Regions from separate parts of the Rhizobium sp. CAU 1783 genome, predicted to be linked through region 1. Evidence: predicted binding sites of a transcription regulator. Region 1 holds the regulator's gene; each other region holds the start of a gene.
What was found. Region 1 encodes PhoB, which activates phosphate uptake and scavenging genes when phosphate is short. Its sites were predicted from a motif close to TGTCATNNANCTGTCAT; they were not measured.

Region 1 (4,189 bases):
GCGTGACGCCGGCCCATTCGTGGGCGAAGAATTTGCCGGTCCGGCCGACGCCGCACTGGACCTCGTCGAAGATCAGCAGCAGGTCGTTGTCGTCACAAATTTTGCGCAGAGCGCGGAGGAATTCGTTCGATGCGGCGCGGAGACCACCCTCACCCTGCACAGGCTCGATCAGGATCGCTGCCGTCGCGTCGGTGATCGCGGCCTGAACCGCATCGAGATCACCAAAGGGAACCTGGTCGAAGCCCGGCGCCTTGGGTCCGAAACCTTCGAGGTATTTTTCCTGGCCGCCGGCGGCAATCGTCGCAATCGTGCGGCCATGGAAAGCGCCTTCGAAGGTTATGATGTGAAAGCGCTCGGGATGCCCCTTGGAGAAATGGTAGCGCCGGGCTGTCTTGATCGCGCATTCCAGCGCCTCGGCACCCGAATTGGTGAAGAAGACGCGGTCGGCGAAGGTCGCTTCGGTCAGGCGGCGGCCGAGCGTCTCCTGGCCCGGCACGTCGTAGAGATTGGACAGGTGCCAGACTTTGCCGGCCTGTGCCGTCAACGCCTCGATCAGATGCGGATGCGCGTGGCCAAGAGAATTCACCGCGACGCCGGCGGCAAAATCCAGATAGCGCTCGCCATTCTCAGTGAAGAGCCAGACACCCTCGCCTCGCTCGAACCGCAAGGGTGCGCGCATGTAGGTCTGGTAGAGTGGCGAGGCTTCAGCCATGGCGGAAACACTCCTTCTGGAGAGCGTGACGGAACGGGGCGACTTCGACTTTCCAAACAGGGTCCGAAAAATCAAAAATGCCGCCTTGCGGCGGCGGGTCGCACTATCATCATTTCAGCCTTGCCTGTCAACGAAACAGCGCAGTGCAGCGGAATTTTCGGGTACGCGGAAGTCGCAACGACGGGACTTGAGGAGCCCGGTCGAGATCAACACGGGCAGGTAGCAAGTTGGGGAAAACTTTAAAATCGATTCCCGATGATTCGCCCGACTCTTGTCAGCGAGTCAGCCCGGCACTAGGTTAATAATCAATAAATTGATTGCATGCGGCGGAAATAGTCACCGACAGTATCGAGGCAAGTTTGTTTCGGATTCATCCGAAGCAACGGTGAGCGATTCTGCCATCACACAGCGCGAGCGGCGGAGATATAGCATGAACTGGACTGATGAGCGAGTTGAAAAACTCAAGCGCCTTTGGTCGGAAGGCTTGAGCGCAAGCCAGATCGCAGCACAACTGGGCGGCGTGAGCCGAAACGCCGTGATCGGCAAGGTGCATCGCCTCAACCTCCCGGGCCGTGCGAAGGCCGGCGGCAGCACGACCACGGTTCGCGCAGCAAAGCGTCCGGCGGGAGCGCAGCGCACCCCGAACTACACCGCCCGCAACACCACGACGACCCGCACGGTCACCCGTGCCGCCGGCGCGAACCTGCTCAAGGAAGAGATCGAGATCGACGGCCTGGAGGAGATCCAAATCTCGCGCTCCACCAACGTCGTGCTGCCGATTTCCCGCAAGCTCGCCCTGACTGAACTTACCGAACGCACCTGCAAGTGGCCGATCGGCGATCCGATGAAGGACGACTTCCACTTCTGCGGCTGCGAGTCCGCCGACACGTCGCCCTACTGCAACTACCACGCCAAGCTCGCATACCAGCCGGTGGGTGAGCGTCGCCGGGCGGCCGCAGCGGCAGCCCGCTGAAGGCGCCCGACACACGCCAAGACAAACGAAAAACGGGCCTTACGGCCCGTTTTTTTATTCTGTTGTCAAGAGGTTGACGGAAGCTAGGCTTCCATCGAATAGCCCGCGCCGCGCACGGTGCGGATGACATCCTGCATGTTGGAGAAGTTCAGCGCCTTGCGCAGCCGACCGACATGCACGTCGACGGTCCGTTCGTCGACATAAATGTCATGGCCCCAGACACCATCAAGCAGCTGCGAGCGCGAGAAGACGCGGCCCGGCGACGCCATCAGGAACTCGAGCAGGCGGAACTCGGTCGGACCGAGGCGCACTTCGCGGCTCTTGCGGTGTACGCGATGGGTCTCGCGGTCCAGCTCGATGTCTCCACAGCGCAGGACGCTCGAGAGCACCTCCGGACGCGCCCGGCGCAGCATCGCCTTCACGCGCGCCATCAGTTCCGGCGTGGAGAACGGCTTGACGACATAGTCGTCGGCGCCGGTCGCAAGGCCGCGAACGCGCTCGCTTTCCTCACCGCGTGCCGTCAGCATGATGATCGGCAGGCGCTCGGTCTCCGGGCGCATGCGCAGCCGGCGGCAAAGCTCGATGCCGGAGACGCCCGGCAGCATCCAGTCGAGGATCAGGAGATCCGGGACGCGTTCCTGCAGGCGCAGTTCGGCCTCGTCTCCGCGCAGGATCGTCTCGACCTCGTAGCCTTCCGCTTCAAGATTGTAGCGCAGAAGCACGCTCAGCGCTTCCTCGTCCTCGACGACAGCTATTTTCGGCAGCATCGGTTTCGATAACCTCTCGAATGCGATCGATTATTCGGTGACGGCGCCAACAGTGGCGGTCAGATCTTCCTTCGGTCGCTCACCTTCCGGCTGGGCGCCCGTCGTCATGTAGTAGATCGTCTCCGCGATGTTGGTCGCGTGGTCGCCGATGCGCTCGATGTTCTTGGCGCAGAAGAGAAGATGGGTGCAGCTGGTGATGTTGCGCGGATCTTCCATCATGTAGGTCAAGAGCTCGCGGAAGAGCGAGGTGTACATGGCGTCGATTTCCTCGTCGCGATCACGGATCGACTTGGCCTTTTCGGCCGAGCGCGAGGTGTACACGTCTAGTACTTCCTTGAGCTGGACCAGAGCGAGCTCGCTCAGGTGCTCGATGCCGCGGGCGAGCTTGCGGGGAACGCCGGTCGCCTGCACGGCCATGACGCGCTTGGCATTGCTCTTGCCGAGGTCGCCGACGCGCTCCAGGTCGTTGGCGATACGCAGTGCACCGATGATTTCGCGAAGGTCGGCCGCGACGGGCTGGCGGCGGGCGATGGTGATGATGGCCTTGTCGCCGATCTCACGCTCGGCGGCATCCATGATCACGTCGTCGGAGATGACCTTCTGGGCGAGTGCACCGTCGGAATTCACCAGCGCGCGCACGCTGTCGCCGACCATCTGCTCGGCAAGACCGCCCATCTCGGAGATGCGGCGCATCAGATATTTCAGTTCCTCGTCATAGGCCGAGTAGATATGCGATGAAGACATGTTCGTTTATCCCTGAATTGAAAGAGCGATCACAGCGCGGCGGACATCAGCCGAAGCGGCCCATGATGTAGTCCTGCGTACGCTGATCGTCCGGATTGGTGAACATCTTGTCCGTGTCGTTTTCTTCGACGAGCAGACCAAGATGGAACATCGCGGTACGCTGGGAAACACGCGCCGCCTGCTGCATCGAGTGGGTCACGATGACGATGGTGAAGTTCGAACGAAGCTCGTGGATCAGTTCCTCGACCTTGGCGGTCGCGATCGGGTCAAGCGCCGAGCACGGCTCGTCCATGAGAATGACTTCCGGGCTGACGGCGACGGCACGGGCAATGCACAGGCGCTGCTGCTGGCCGCCGGAGAGGCCGGTGCCGGATTCCTGCAGACGGTCCTTTACCTCATTCCACAGACCGGCCTTCTGGAGGCTCGTCTCGACCACCTGGTCGAGTTCGGCCTTGGTGCGAGCCAGACCGTGAATGCGCGGACCGTAGGCGATGTTCTCGTAGATCGACTTCGGGAACGGGTTCGGCTTTTGGAAGACCATGCCGACGCGGGCGCGCAGTTCAACGACGTCGATCGACGGATCGTAGATGTCCATCTCGTCGAGCGTGATCTTTCCGGTGACGCGGCAGCCGTCGATCGTGTCGTTCATGCGGTTCAGCGTCCGCAGGAAGGTCGACTTGCCGCAACCGGACGGCCCGATCAGGGCGGTCACGGTATGCTCCTGAACGTTCAGGTTCACATCGAAAAGGGCGCGCTTCTCGCCGTAGTAAACGGAGACGTCCTTGCCGATCATCTTGTACTTGGATTCGGTCATTTTCTGATCCAGCGCCTTTTCAACTGCTGCTTCCGACATCATGTTCATGTCTAACTCCCTCTACCAGCGCCGTTCGAAGCGTCGCCGCAACAGAATTGCACCCACGTTCATCACCAGAAGGAACAGGAGCAGAATGATGATCGCTCCGGAGGTTCGCTCGACGAAAGCTCGCTCGGCCT
Region 2 (4,189 bases), on a different contig from region 1:
GTGACGTCGGCGACGTCGCCATAGTCCTCGTTGAACGCGAGCCCGCTTTCCATCGCCATCAGATCACGAAGCCTGATCGCCTTGTGCGCCGGATCGGTCCAGCCCTCGAAAAGCGCCTGGTCATCGAGACCGATGCGGCCCTCCTGCACGAGGCGGCCGATCACAGCCGCGTTGACCGTCTTCGCCATCGACCAACCAAGCAGCGGGGTCGAAATGTCGAAGCCGTCGCCATAGGCCTCGCCGACGATCCGGCCGTCCTTGACGACCACAATCGCGCGCATCCCGGGGCCTCCGAGCGCCGGATCGGAAAGCACGGCGTGAAGCCGGCGATCGCCGACATCAACCCCCTCGCCTTCCGGCCAGGTACGGGTAGCATTGGCCGGCAGCGTTGCGGCCGCAGCCGGCTCCGCGATGGTGAGTGCCTTTTCCACGTCGCCGTCCGGAACGCTCGCGCAACCGAGGCCGTTGCGGTAGACCGCGGTTCCTGCGGCAAAAGCGCCGAGCATGCGGGCCGTAACGAGCCTGCGCTCCGGATCGACGTCCACAGTCACCAGCTTGAGCAGCGGGTGGCCAGGCGCCTGGACGTCCTGCGCCAACACCGCCTCCGCATCGCGCCCGGCGATGAAGACGTTGGAGCAGACGATCTTGGCGGCATAACCCGTGCCGACCCGCAGCAGTTCCGGAGGAGCCGCGGTCAGCCACAGAAACAAGCCGGCGACGACCATCACCAGCAGCATCACGAACCCGCGAACCAGTTTGACGAACAGCCGCATCCAAGCCTCCCCCGGTTGTCCTGCCCGCCCATGCAATCAGGATTTTCGACCGCCCGGAAGCCCATAAACGGGTCAAGTCAGAGCTTGCACACGGATTTCTCAGCCGGCGACAGCGAAACGCAGATTGCCCGGACGCTGCATCTCTCTGACCTTCGCCGGACTGACAGGCCGTGAAATCAGAAAGCCCTGCGCCTCCGATATGCCGAGCTTGCGGACGAAGTCGAGCTGGCTCTCCGTCTCGATACCCTCGATGGTCGTGTCGATCTGGAAGGTTTCCGAAAGCCGGTGGATCAGGTCGATCAGGCGAGCGTCGCGGTTGCTTTCCAGCATCTCCCGCGCGAACGACCGGTCGATCTTGAGCTGGTCCAGCGGAAAGAGCCTGAGATTGTTGATCGACGAGAAACCCGTGCCGAAATCGTCGAGCGCGACGCGGACCCCGAAGGCCCGCAGCTCCTCGAGGCTGCGGCAGACGAGATTGATGTCGACGGAGAACACCGCCTCCGTCACCTCGATCGTCAGCCGGCCGGGCGCCAGCCCCGTGCGTGCAAGGCAGGATTTCACATGGTCGACGAAACGGCGATCCTTGAACTGGTCGCCCGAAACGTTGACACCGACGCCCGTCGGCGACGGCCAGCGCGCCGCTTCCCGGCAAGCATGTTCGACCACCCATTCGCCGATCGCGTGGATCATCCCGGTCTTCTCCGCAATCGGGATGAAGACCTCGGGCGAGATCGTGCCACGCACGGGATGGCGCCAGCGCAGCAGCGCTTCGAAGGAGCGAAGCCGGCCGCTTTCGACCCCGATGATCGGCTGGTATTCGAGGTAGAACTCGTCGTCTTTCAGCGCGCGCGCCAGATCCCGTTCGATCTCGCTTTGGAGCAGCGCGGCCTCGGCCAAACTCTCGTCGTAGAAGCAATGGCTTGCCCCGAAAACTTCCTTGGCCCGATAAAGCGCAAGCCGGGCGCGCAGCAGAACGTCGGAAAGGACCCGGTCCTCCGGCGCGACCAGAGTAACCCCGATGCTCACACCGCTCACCACCCGGCCCCTGCCGAGTTCGTAGGGCGCAGCGGTCGCGGCCTCGAGATCGCGGCAGAGCGCGGCGACACCGGCATGATCCTCACCGGCGCCGACCAGCAGCACGAATTCGTCACCGCCGAGCCTGTAGAGCTTTCCGCGCACCCCTGCCGTCGTCGCGACGCGTTCGGCAAGGCTCTTGAGCAGCTCGTCTCCGGCCGCCTGACCCATGGTGTCGTTGACGAACTTGAAGCGGTCGAGATCGAGGACGAGCAGCGCGCACCGGGCAGAACCCGAGAAATCGTCCTCCAAGGCAACTCGGTTGCCGAGCCCGGTCACTCCGTCGCGCCGCGCGGCCATCTGCAGCGCCAGACGTCCCTCCTCCAGTTCACGGATCTGTTGCTGCAGATGGGCGCGATGGCGCTCTATCCGGATGGCAAACAGGCCCGCGGTCAGCGGCAGCGCCAGCATCGCCAGGCCGAGGGGATCGAACAGGAGGTCGGTGAAGATCGACGCCGGCTCGGGAGAGCGGGCAGCGGATAGAATGTATGTCATCGGCGCCAGCGCACCGAAAGCCGAGCCGGCGAAAACATATCGCCCGATGGAGCCCGACAGCAACGTACTTAACATCATGTTAATCGTCCCCGTAAACTTCTAAGAGAATTAGGGCGAAACCGATTAACGATCGGTTATCGCAAGCGCACAGGCCGCGTCATCAAACTGTAGCAGTGCCCGTCTAAATCCCGGAAACGCTCAACGGATGACGGATAAAGATGACCGACCTTGCACCCGATGCCGGCTTTCGCAGGAACCGCAAACTCAAGGACGCGCTGCTCCAGCACAAGCCGTTGACCCGGGACGGTCTCTCCGAGCGCCTGTTCGAACTTCTCTTCTCCGGCCTCGTCTATGCCCAGATCTGGGAAGACCCGGAAGTCGACATGCAGGCGATGGAACTCGCCGAAGGCCATTCGATCGTCACGATCGGTTCCGGCGGCTGCAACGCGCTGGCCTACCTGTCCCGCCACCCCTCGCGCATCGACGTCGTCGACCTCAATCCGAACCACGTGGCGCTGAACCGGCTGAAGCTCGCTGCCTTCCGCCACCTGCCGGATCACGCGACCGTCGTCCGTCATTTTGCCGCCGACAACAGCCGGACGAACAGCCGCAACTTCGACCGCTACATTGCGCCCTATCTCGATGCGCAGACGCGCGACTACTGGACCCGCCGCGGCCTCACCGGCAAGCGCCGCATCGCCGCCTTCAACCGGAACTTCTGCCGTACCGGCCTGCTCGGCCGTTTCATCGGCGCCGGCCACGCAATTGCCCGTCTTCATGGCGTGCGCCTCGACGAGATTACTCAAGCCCGGACGCTCCGCGAGCAGCGCCAGTTCTTCGACGACCGCATCGCCCCGCTGTTCGAAAAGCCGCTGATCCGCTGGATGACCAGCCGCAAGAGCTCGCTCTTCGGCCTCGGCATTCCGCCGCAGCAGTATGACGAACTGGCCAGCCTCTCCGAAGGCGGCACGATTGCCCCGGTGCTGCGCCACCGGCTGGAAAAGCTCGCCTGCCATTTCCCGCTGAAGGACAACTACTTCGCCTGGCAGGCCTTTGCGCGCCGTTACCCCGAGGCCCATGAAGGAACGCTGCCGACCTATCTCAAGGCCGAGAACTACGCGGCGATCCGCGCCAATGCCGAGCGCGTCACGGTCCACCACGCAAACTTCACCGAGCTCCTTGCCGGCAAGCCGGCGCTCAGCGTCGACCGCTTCGTTCTGCTCGATGCGCAGGACTGGATGAACGACGGCCAGCTCAACGAACTGTGGAGTGAGATCACCCGCACCGCCACGCCCGGTGCCCGCGTGATCTTCCGCACCGCAGCCGAGAAGAGCGTAATCGACGGTCGCCTGCCCGAGACGCTTGAAAGCCAGTGGACCTATCACGCCGAGCGCTCGGCCGAACTGAACAAGCTCGACCGCTCGGCCATCTATGGCGGCTTCCACATCTACGAGAAGACGGCCTGATGGATGCCGAAGCGAGCGGACAGGTGAGCCGACAGGCGATCGACGCCGAACATGCGGAGCGCATGGACAGCATGTACCGCTACCAGCGGCACATTTACGACCTGACCCGCAAATACTACCTGTTCGGGCGCGACCGCATGATCGGCCGGCTCGACGTGCCGCGTGACGGCACGCTCCTGGAAGTCGGCTGCGGCACCGGCCGCAACCTGCTGCTCGCGCATCGCATCTACCCGACCGCCTGCCTCTGCGGCCTCGACATTTCCGCCGAAATGCTGATCTCGGCGCGCGAGAATTTTCGCGGCAAGCCGGTCAAGCCTGAGCTTGCGGTCGCCGATGCCACCGCCTTCACGGCGGATGCCTTCGGTGTACAAGGCTTCGACC
Region 3 (4,189 bases), on a different contig from region 1:
GCGAGGCTCATTACCGTCACCGACCAAAGCCGGTCGGTCCCGTTTCGGAGGAAAGCATTCCAGCTCGCATGCAGGATGGCCGCGACGAGGGCAAGCACAACGGCAATTGTGCTCACGATGCGTTCGCCTGCAAACGGGAAGCACAGGGCGCGGGAGGCACGAATTCGGGCTGAGGAAACATCAGGCTTGCTGCTTTTATGACAGTTTCATGACGGTCGGACGATAGCCACTTTCCGCCACTTTGCAATCATCGATCGCAACACCGGCTGACTGCGAATGACAGGCTTTCGCTTGCTGAGACGGGAAATACAGGCAAGGCCCAAATTGGGGCGTCATCCTCGGGTCAAGCCCGAGGATCCACACCCAGTCGGCTGGTGAAGTGTGCGGCAGTTGCCCCCGGAGCACAGGCCGTCACCGTCACGCTTGATGCACAAAGGCCGCCGGCATTGCTGACGGCGGCCTTTCGGATTGTGAACGGAAATTCCGGCCGGGATTTAGCCGAAGTGGCGGATGTCGACGAAATGGCCGGCAATGGCGGCGGCGGCGGCCATGGCCGGTGACACGAGATGCGTGCGGCCCTTGTAGCCCTGGCGGCCTTCGAAGTTGCGGTTCGAAGTCGAGGCGCAGCGCTCGCCCGGCTTCAGCCGGTCGTCGTTCATCGCCAGGCACATCGAGCAGCCCGGCTCGCGCCATTCGAACCCGGCATCCTTGAAGATCTTGTCGAGACCTTCGGCTTCCGCCTGTTCCTTGACGAGGCCCGAGCCCGGAACGACCATGGCCGACACGGTGGATGCCACCTTCTTGCCTTCCAGCACCTTGGCGGCAGCGCGCAGGTCCTCGATACGGCCGTTGGTGCAGGAGCCGATGAACACGCGGTCGATCGCGATGTCGGTCATCTTGGTGCCCGGCTTCAGGCCCATGTAGTCGAGCGCACGCCACTTGGAGGCACGCTTGTTCTCGTCGGCGATCTCGTCCGGATTCGGAACGACGCCTTCGATCGAAACGACGTCTTCCGGCGACGAACCCCAGGAGACGATCGGCGGCAGGTTGGCGGCGTCGAGCACGACGACCTTGTCGAAATGCGCACCTTCGTCGGTGTGCAGCGTCTTCCAGTAGGCGACCGCCTGGTCCCAGGCCTCGCCCTTCGGCGCGCGCGGCTTGTCCTTGATGTATTCGAAGGTCTTTTCGTCAGGCGCGATCAGGCCGGCGCGTGCGCCGCCTTCGATCGTCATGTTGCAGACGGTCATACGGCCTTCCATGGAGAGCGAACGGATCGCCTCGCCGGCGAATTCGATGACGTGGCCGGTGCCGCCTGCGGTGCCGATCTCGCCGATGATGGCAAGGATGATGTCCTTGGCGGTCACGCCTTCCGGCAGCTGGCCATCGACACGCACCAGCATGTTCTTCGCACGCTTCTGGATCAGCGTCTGGGTGGCTAGGACGTGCTCGACCTCCGAGGTGCCGATGCCGTGCGCCAGCGCGCCGAAGGCACCATGCGTCGAGGTGTGGCTGTCGCCGCAGACGATCGTCATGCCCGGCAGGGTGAAGCCCTGTTCGGGGCCGACGATGTGCACGATGCCCTGGCGCTTGTCGTTCTCGGAGTAATACTCGACGCCGAACTCGGCTGCGTTGTGGGCGAGCGCCTCGACCTGGATGCGGCTTTCCTCGTTCTTGATGCCAGTGTGGCGGTCCGGCGTGGTCGGCACGTTATGGTCGACGACGGCGAGCGTCTTCTGCGGCGCGCGAACCGGGCGGTGGCTCATGCGAAGGCCTTCGAACGCCTGCGGGCTCGTCACTTCATGAACGAGGTGGCGGTCGATGTAGAGAAGACAGGTGCCGTCGTCCTGGCGGTCGACCAGGTGATCGTCGAAAATCTTGTCGTAGAGGGTACGGGGTGCACTCATGGCTTTGATCCGTCGGAAATGTCGATTTCGGGAAATAGGTCAGTGGCCGCGTGGGCCGGCGGAACGGTCGCCTCAGGCGAGTCGGCTGTTGAGCGCCCCGGAGACGCGCGCGAAGAAGCGTGCCGGAAGACGCTTGTGGTCCTGCAGCACAAAGATATCAGGCGCGAGACATCCGAATTTCGATCCCATGGTGCGCCTCATAACAGTTTTCCACAGGACCGGCAATCGTTTTGCATCGCCTGCCCGCTGACACACGACTGTCATACGGCGTTCTTGCAAACATGCATGATCTGCGAAGAACAAACGCGAGGATCGCCCAAATGTCCCAGCCCGATGACGAACTTCTCAACCGGATCAAGAACGAGATCGTCGACAGTTTCGACGAAGAACTCGAACAGCAGATGGAGGAGGAACGGCTGGAGGACCTGGTCACGGAAGGACTGTCCGAGCCGACCCTCGACCGAAAGGTCTATTTCCGCGAGCTGTTCAGGCTTCAACACGAACTGGTTCGCCTGCAGGACTGGGTGCAGTACAAGAAACTCAAGGTCGTCGTCCTTTTCGAAGGCCGCGATTCCGCCGGCAAGGGCGGCGCGATCAAGCGCGTGACGCAAAGGCTAAATCCGCGCATCTGCCGCGTCGTCGCCCTTCCCGCTCCGACCGAGCGCGAGCGCGACCAGTGGTATTTCCAGCGCTACACGCCGCACCTGCCGTCCGGCGGCGAAATGGTGCTGTTCGACCGCTCCTGGTACAACCGCGCAGGCGTCGAACGCGTCATGGGCTTCTGCACGCCCGACCAGGTCGAGGAATTCTTCCGCGACGTGCCGGAATTCGAGCGCATGCTGGTCCGCTCCGGCATCATTCTGCTCAAATACTGGTTCTCCATCACCGACGAGGAACAGGAGTTCCGATTCCGCATGCGCATCCATGATCCGCTGAAGCAGTGGAAGCTCTCGCCCATGGACCTTGAGAGCCGCATCCATTGGGAGGAATACACCAAGGCGAAGGAAGAGATGCTCGATCGCACCCACATCGCCGAGGCCCCGTGGTGGGTGGTGCAGGCCGTCGACAAGAAAAGGGCGCGCCTCAACATGATCGCCCATCTCCTGTCGCAGATCCCCTATGAGAACGTGCCGAAGGAGCACATCGTGCTGCCGGAGCGCGTCCGCAACGAGGACTACTTCCGTCGACCGGTGCCCGAAGAAATGTACGTGCCGGAGGTGTTCTGAGGCGCTGCGGCCGGGCGCGGCTTACCGCGCCTGACCCTTTTGCCGCATCCGCTTTTCCAGCTGCCTGAGCAGCAGCGACAGGCCGATCGTCAGGATCAGGTAAATATAGGCGACGATCGAATAGGTCTCGAAGAAGCGGAAGGAGCCGGAGGCATAGATCTTGCCGGCCTGGCTGATGTCGGCGACGCCGAGTACCGAGACCAGCGAACTGTCCTTCACCATGGCGACGAAGTCGTTGGACAGCGGTGGGAAGATCACCCGGATCGCCTGCGGCAGCACGATCAGCCGGAAACGCTGGAAGCGGGAAAGGCCGAGCGCCATTGCCGCCTCGATCTGTCCCTTGTCGACCGACTGGAAACCGGCGCGGAAGATCTCGGCGATGAAGGCCGAATAGCCGATGGTCAGCGCGATGATGGCGCGCCACATCAGCGAGACGTCCCTGACCTGCAGCGGCGTCGTCCAGCCGCGCTCGACGAGCGGGCCGATTACGAAATTGTAGAGGCTGACGAAACCCGGCGCGCCGACGAAGGCGACGTAGAACAGGAGCACGAGCACCGGAATGCCGCGCACCACCTCGATGTAGAAGCGCGCCGCCTGCCGGAGCACTAGGCTGTCGGCCAAGCCGGCGAGCGCAATCAGAAGCCCGAGTGCGGTCGCGAGCGAAAAGCCCATCACCGTCACGAAGACGGTGACCCCGATGCCCCGCGCCACGGTGATGAAGACCTGAGCATAGAGGCCGTTGAAGATGATCACGGCGGCGATCGCCGCCGCGACGAGGCCAAGGGCGACCAGCCACCAGGGATAGTCGTCCTTGCCGTTTGCGCCGGGAAGCGTCTGGAAGCCCATCAGCCGGCCCCGGCCTCGCTACCGGTCACGCTCACTCGCCCATCTTGTAGTCGAGGAACCACTTCTTGTTCAGCCCGTCCAGCGTACCGTCGGCCTTGAGGACAGCGATCGCCGCATTGACCGGCGCCACCAGGTCGGAGCCCTTCGGGAAGATGAAGCCGAAATCCTCCGAGCCGAGCGGCCCGCCGATCAGCTTCAGGCCACCGTTCGAGG
Region 4 (4,189 bases), 130 kb from region 1:
GAAGCGGTGAAGATCCTCGACAAGCGCCGCGTCGACTTCGAATATGACGGGGAGATGGGTGCCGACGTGGCCCTCAATGCCCACCGCATGGAACAGTATCCGTTCTGCCGCCTGTCGGGCACGGCAAACGTGCTTGTCATGCCCGCCATCCACTCGGCGTCGATCTCGACCAAGATGCTCCAGGAACTCGGCGGCTCGACCGTGATCGGACCGCTTCTGGTCGGCCTCGAGAAGTCTGTGCAGATTGCCCAGATCGGGGCAAAGGACACCGACATCGTCAACATGGCGGCCATTGCCGCCTACAACGCGCTTTAAGCTCTTGCGTTTTCGTCCGGATCGATGCCCGTCGACCGGACGAAACCTTCGAGTGCCTCCATGTCCGCGGCCAGTGCCTCGCGCAGCCATGCCCCGAAGACCTCGACCTTCGGATCGTGGGGAGCGTTTTCGGCTGTGACAAGATAGTGCCCGTCGCCGGTTGCGGCGAAAGGCCCGAAAGGCACGACAAGCTGTCCGCTCTGGATCGCATGGGAGGCAAGCGTCTGCCATGCCAGCATGACGCCCTGGCCTGCGATCACCGCATCAAGGCAGAGCGACGCCTCGTTGAACACATGCCGCCCCGTCACCCGGCCGACGGGCAATCCCGCACGTTCAAGCCACACATCGCGTGAAAACAGAGCGCGTGCATCCACGACCCACGGCATGTCCAGAAGATCCGCGGGCGAAGCAAGACCGGCAGCAAGCGCCGGCGCACAGACGGGAAAGACGCGCTGCTGCAAAAGAAGGTCGGCCCGCACGCCCGGCCAGCGTCCCCTTCCAACCCGAATACAGAGATCGACATCGCCGACATTGGGATCGGCGAGACGGTCGGTGGCGTCGAGCCGGATTCGGATATCCGGATGACGCTCGGCAAAGCGGCCCAGCCTGAACACGAGCCATCGCGCGGCAAAGACGGGTGCGACCGAGATCGTCAGGACGTCATCGCGCTCGTGGCGCACTACTTCCACTGCGCGGGAAATCCCGCCGAACGCTTCTGTCAGGCGCGCAACGAAATCGCGCCCGCCCGGCAGCACCACGAGACCGCGTGGCTCCCTTGCGAAAAGGGTTCGCCCCAGCTGTGTCTCGCACTTGATGACCTGCTGGCTGACGGCGCCGATGGTAACGCCGAGTTCATCTGCGGCGGCCTGCAACGAGCCTAGGCGGGCGACCGCCTCCACCGCCCGCAAGCCATTCAGGGTAATCACATTCAGGTTGCGCATGCAGAAAATCTACACACCTCTGCGGAATACATCAATGGATGGAGCCTGCCTCTGGGACTATACCACTGAAATAACGAAATTTTCAGCACCCACCAGGAATAGGAGGCCAAAGCATGCTCAAGATATTCTTGAATTTCCTCAACCGCTTCCGCAGTCCGGAACAGAGATTGGAATTCTGTGCGGAGGGGATCCGCGACCCGCTCGGCCATCCGCAGATTGCAGCCATGGACGAGCGCCGCAGGGCAGACCTGCCGTTCGATCCTCGTGCGATCCCGCCGGAATGATTGATGAAGAGGATTCGCCCGCGGCTATTTCCCAGAGGGATCCAGCGGGCGAAAGGTCGTCAGCTGGCGAAACGGCCGGCGTCGGCGCCGTAATAGTTGCGGTAGCGATCTGAAATGCTGGAAATCGGCAGCACGATCAAAACATCCGTGGTGTTGAAGGCATGATCGACGACGGCGCCTTCCCCGACCATGGCGCCGAGCCGCAGATAGCCCTTGATCAGGGGCGGCATGGCCGATAGCGCCTTGCGGGGATTGACCGCCTCGACAGGCATCAGGTCCATTTCGCGATAGAGTTCCGGCAACGCCTTCACTGCCCACTCCCCGCGTGCGACCGCGTTGTGGTGAAGGAAGGAAAGCGCCAGCGCGTGCTCCTCCGGACGAATGCCCGGGAAGGAACCGCAACCGAACATCGCGTCGGCGCGATGCATCAGCGCATAGGCCCAGCATCCCTGCCACAGGAGTTCAACGGTGCGCTTGGTCCGGTATTCCGGCAGCACGCAGGAGCGGCCGAGTTCCATGAAACGCTTGCCCGGATGGCGGGCCATCAGTTCGTTGACGGCGAATTCGGACGCGGAATAGAAGCCGCCATGCGCGCGAGCCACTTCATGGCGCAGCAGTCGATAGGTACCGACGATCTGGTCTTCCGCGTCGCCCTCGATCGAGCGGTCAACGACGAGCAGGTGGTCGCAAACCGCGTCCCAGGCATCGACGTCGCGCTTGCGGCGCGCGGCATCCGGGGCGATCTGCGCGTTCATCTCCTCGACGAACACACGATAGCGGACGGCCTGTGCGGCATCGATTTCACGATCGTTGCGGGCAAGCCGAGTCTCCAGGTTGCCGATGCGCCCCAGAAGCCCCTCGGTCGAGCCGACAGTCTCCGTAGCGGACGTCGCACCACCATCAACCAGGGACCCACGATCCAAAAGTTCAATGCTCATAGCGACTCGTCCGAATTGCGTTTCAAGGCCTTTAAACACGTCGTTGCGACAACAAAGTGACAGACCGACGACATCTCCACGAAGAAGAACCTCCATCCAATCTGTGCCGCCGGCGCCGTCTGACGCTTGGTTTGCGACATTTTATGCCTTCGACCGGCGATGCGCCAGTATCTCGTCCAAAAGAATAAGGCCCGCTCCAACGGTAATGAAGCTGTCGGCAAGATTGAACACGGCAAAAGACCAGGTGCGGGTATAGAACAAGATGTAGTCGACGACGTGGCCATAGACGAACCGGTCGATGATGTTGCCGAGCGCACCGGCGATGATCATCGCGAAGCCGAGATGGGCGATATGGTGCCCCTCGCCTGTCCGGCGCCACAGCCAGAGAACGAAGGCGACGATCGCAACCCGAAGGGCGACGATGAACCATCCGTCGGCATCCGACAGCATTGAGAAGGCCACACCGAGATTGTGGGTGCGGTAAAGGGCCAACATCGGCATCACCGGCACGAGCTCGTGCATCGGCAGATAGACCTCGACCGCCAGCTTGATGACCTGATCGAGCATGAGCGCGACCAGAATGAAGATTGCCGCGGGAAGCGGCCGACTGAAGGGCGCGAGCATGTCGTTCATTGCGGCTTGTCAAGCACGAGGAGATGGCGGCGCACCTCGAACAGCATGACGCCCGTCGCCACGGCGAGATTGAGCGAGTCCGCCCTGCCGGTCTGCGGAATGCGGGCCAGAGAGTCGGCTGCTGCGGCAAGGTCATCGGGAAGACCGGACTGCTCGTTGCCCATCATCAGCACGACCGGCTTGCTGCGATAATCGATGGTCCGGTAGTCGACGGCGCCTGCCAGATGCGTTGCGACGAGGCGGGCTCCGCAATCCTTCTTCCAGCGCAGGAAGTCGGCCGGCGTCGTCTTGACCAGCGGCACGGCGAAGAGCGATCCCATGGTCGCCCGCACCGTCTCCAGCGAAAACGGATCGGTGCAGTCGCCGACGAGAATGACGCCCGAGGCGCCAGCGGCGTCGGCGGTGCGGATGATGGTTCCGAGATTACCCGGGTCGCGCACGCGGTCGAGTGCCACCCAGGTCTCCGTCCCGGACGGGCGAACTTCCTTCAATGTCGTCCAGCGCTGCTCGAAGATGCCCGCCACCATCTGCGGGTTTTCGCGCCGGGTGATCGACGACATCACCTTTTCGCTGACTTCGAGCACAAGGCCGCCGGACGCGATCGTCCGGGCCGCGACCTTCTCGACCATAGGCTTGCCCTTGGCCGCCTTGGAATAGACCAGCGTTCGGATTGTCCAACCAAGGTCGAGCGCATCGATCACCAGCTTCAGGCCCTCTGCCATGAAGCTCTTCGTTTCGTCACGCGCCTTCTTCAGCGTCAGCGCCTTGATGTCCTTGATGATCGGGTTGGCAAGGCTGGTGATTTCCTTGACCTGCCCGACGCGGCGGGCGCCTTCGTGTCTATAGTCGTCGGTCATTTCGGCACCCAGCGGCTAAAAAGGGAGGTGGAGAGTGCACGCCCCGGCGTCTTTCCGTCCAGGCCTGCCTCACGGATCACCAGTTCACCAGATTCGACCGTGCCGCCCTTGCCGCGCATCGTTTCGCGCATGAGCTCGTGGATCGAGTAGAAGCTCGCCCGGATCGAATAGGCCGTCAGCACAAGGCCGAGCGCCTTCGGCGCCAGAAGTTCGCGGCAGAT

Region 2: the regulator PhoB is predicted to act here: its motif matches at 2,498-2,514, upstream of ACX93L_RS04015 (BtaA family protein).
Region 3: the regulator PhoB is predicted to act here: its motif matches at 2,152-2,168, upstream of ppk2 (polyphosphate kinase 2).
Region 4: the regulator PhoB is predicted to act here: its motif matches at 2,535-2,551, upstream of olsB (l-ornithine N(alpha)-acyltransferase).

What each region holds. Positions count from the first base shown of each region.
Region 1 is NZ_JBTOLM010000002.1:502,848-507,036, reverse strand. It holds gene ACX93L_RS09220 (acetylornithine transaminase) at 1-712, opposite strand, end outside; gene ACX93L_RS09215 (GcrA family cell cycle regulator) at 1,143-1,685, shown strand; gene phoB (phosphate regulon transcriptional regulator PhoB) at 1,769-2,452, opposite strand; gene phoU (phosphate signaling complex protein PhoU) at 2,483-3,196, opposite strand; gene pstB (phosphate ABC transporter ATP-binding protein PstB) at 3,243-4,058, opposite strand; gene pstA (phosphate ABC transporter permease PstA) at 4,071-4,189, opposite strand, start outside.
Region 2 is NZ_JBTOLM010000001.1:887,400-891,588, reverse strand. It holds gene ACX93L_RS04025 (serine hydrolase domain-containing protein) at 1-773, opposite strand, end outside; gene ACX93L_RS04020 (putative bifunctional diguanylate cyclase/phosphodiesterase) at 873-2,420, opposite strand; gene ACX93L_RS04015 (BtaA family protein) at 2,561-3,808, shown strand; gene ACX93L_RS04010 (class I SAM-dependent methyltransferase) at 3,808-4,189, shown strand, end outside.
Region 3 is NZ_JBTOLM010000004.1:139,449-143,637, reverse strand. It holds gene ACX93L_RS17095 (EamA family transporter) at 1-116, opposite strand, end outside; gene leuC (3-isopropylmalate dehydratase large subunit) at 495-1,904, opposite strand; gene ppk2 (polyphosphate kinase 2) at 2,225-3,130, shown strand; gene ACX93L_RS17080 (amino acid ABC transporter permease) at 3,152-3,976, opposite strand; gene ACX93L_RS17075 (transporter substrate-binding domain-containing protein) at 4,008-4,189, opposite strand, start outside.
Region 4 is NZ_JBTOLM010000002.1:372,562-376,750, reverse strand. It holds gene ACX93L_RS08590 (NADP-dependent malic enzyme) at 1-315, shown strand, start outside; gene ACX93L_RS08585 (LysR substrate-binding domain-containing protein) at 312-1,256, opposite strand; gene ACX93L_RS08580 (hypothetical protein) at 1,370-1,540, shown strand; gene olsB (l-ornithine N(alpha)-acyltransferase) at 1,600-2,478, opposite strand; gene lspA (signal peptidase II) at 2,620-3,111, opposite strand; gene ACX93L_RS08565 (TrmH family RNA methyltransferase) at 3,108-3,968, opposite strand; gene ACX93L_RS08560 (class I SAM-dependent methyltransferase) at 3,965-4,189, opposite strand, start outside.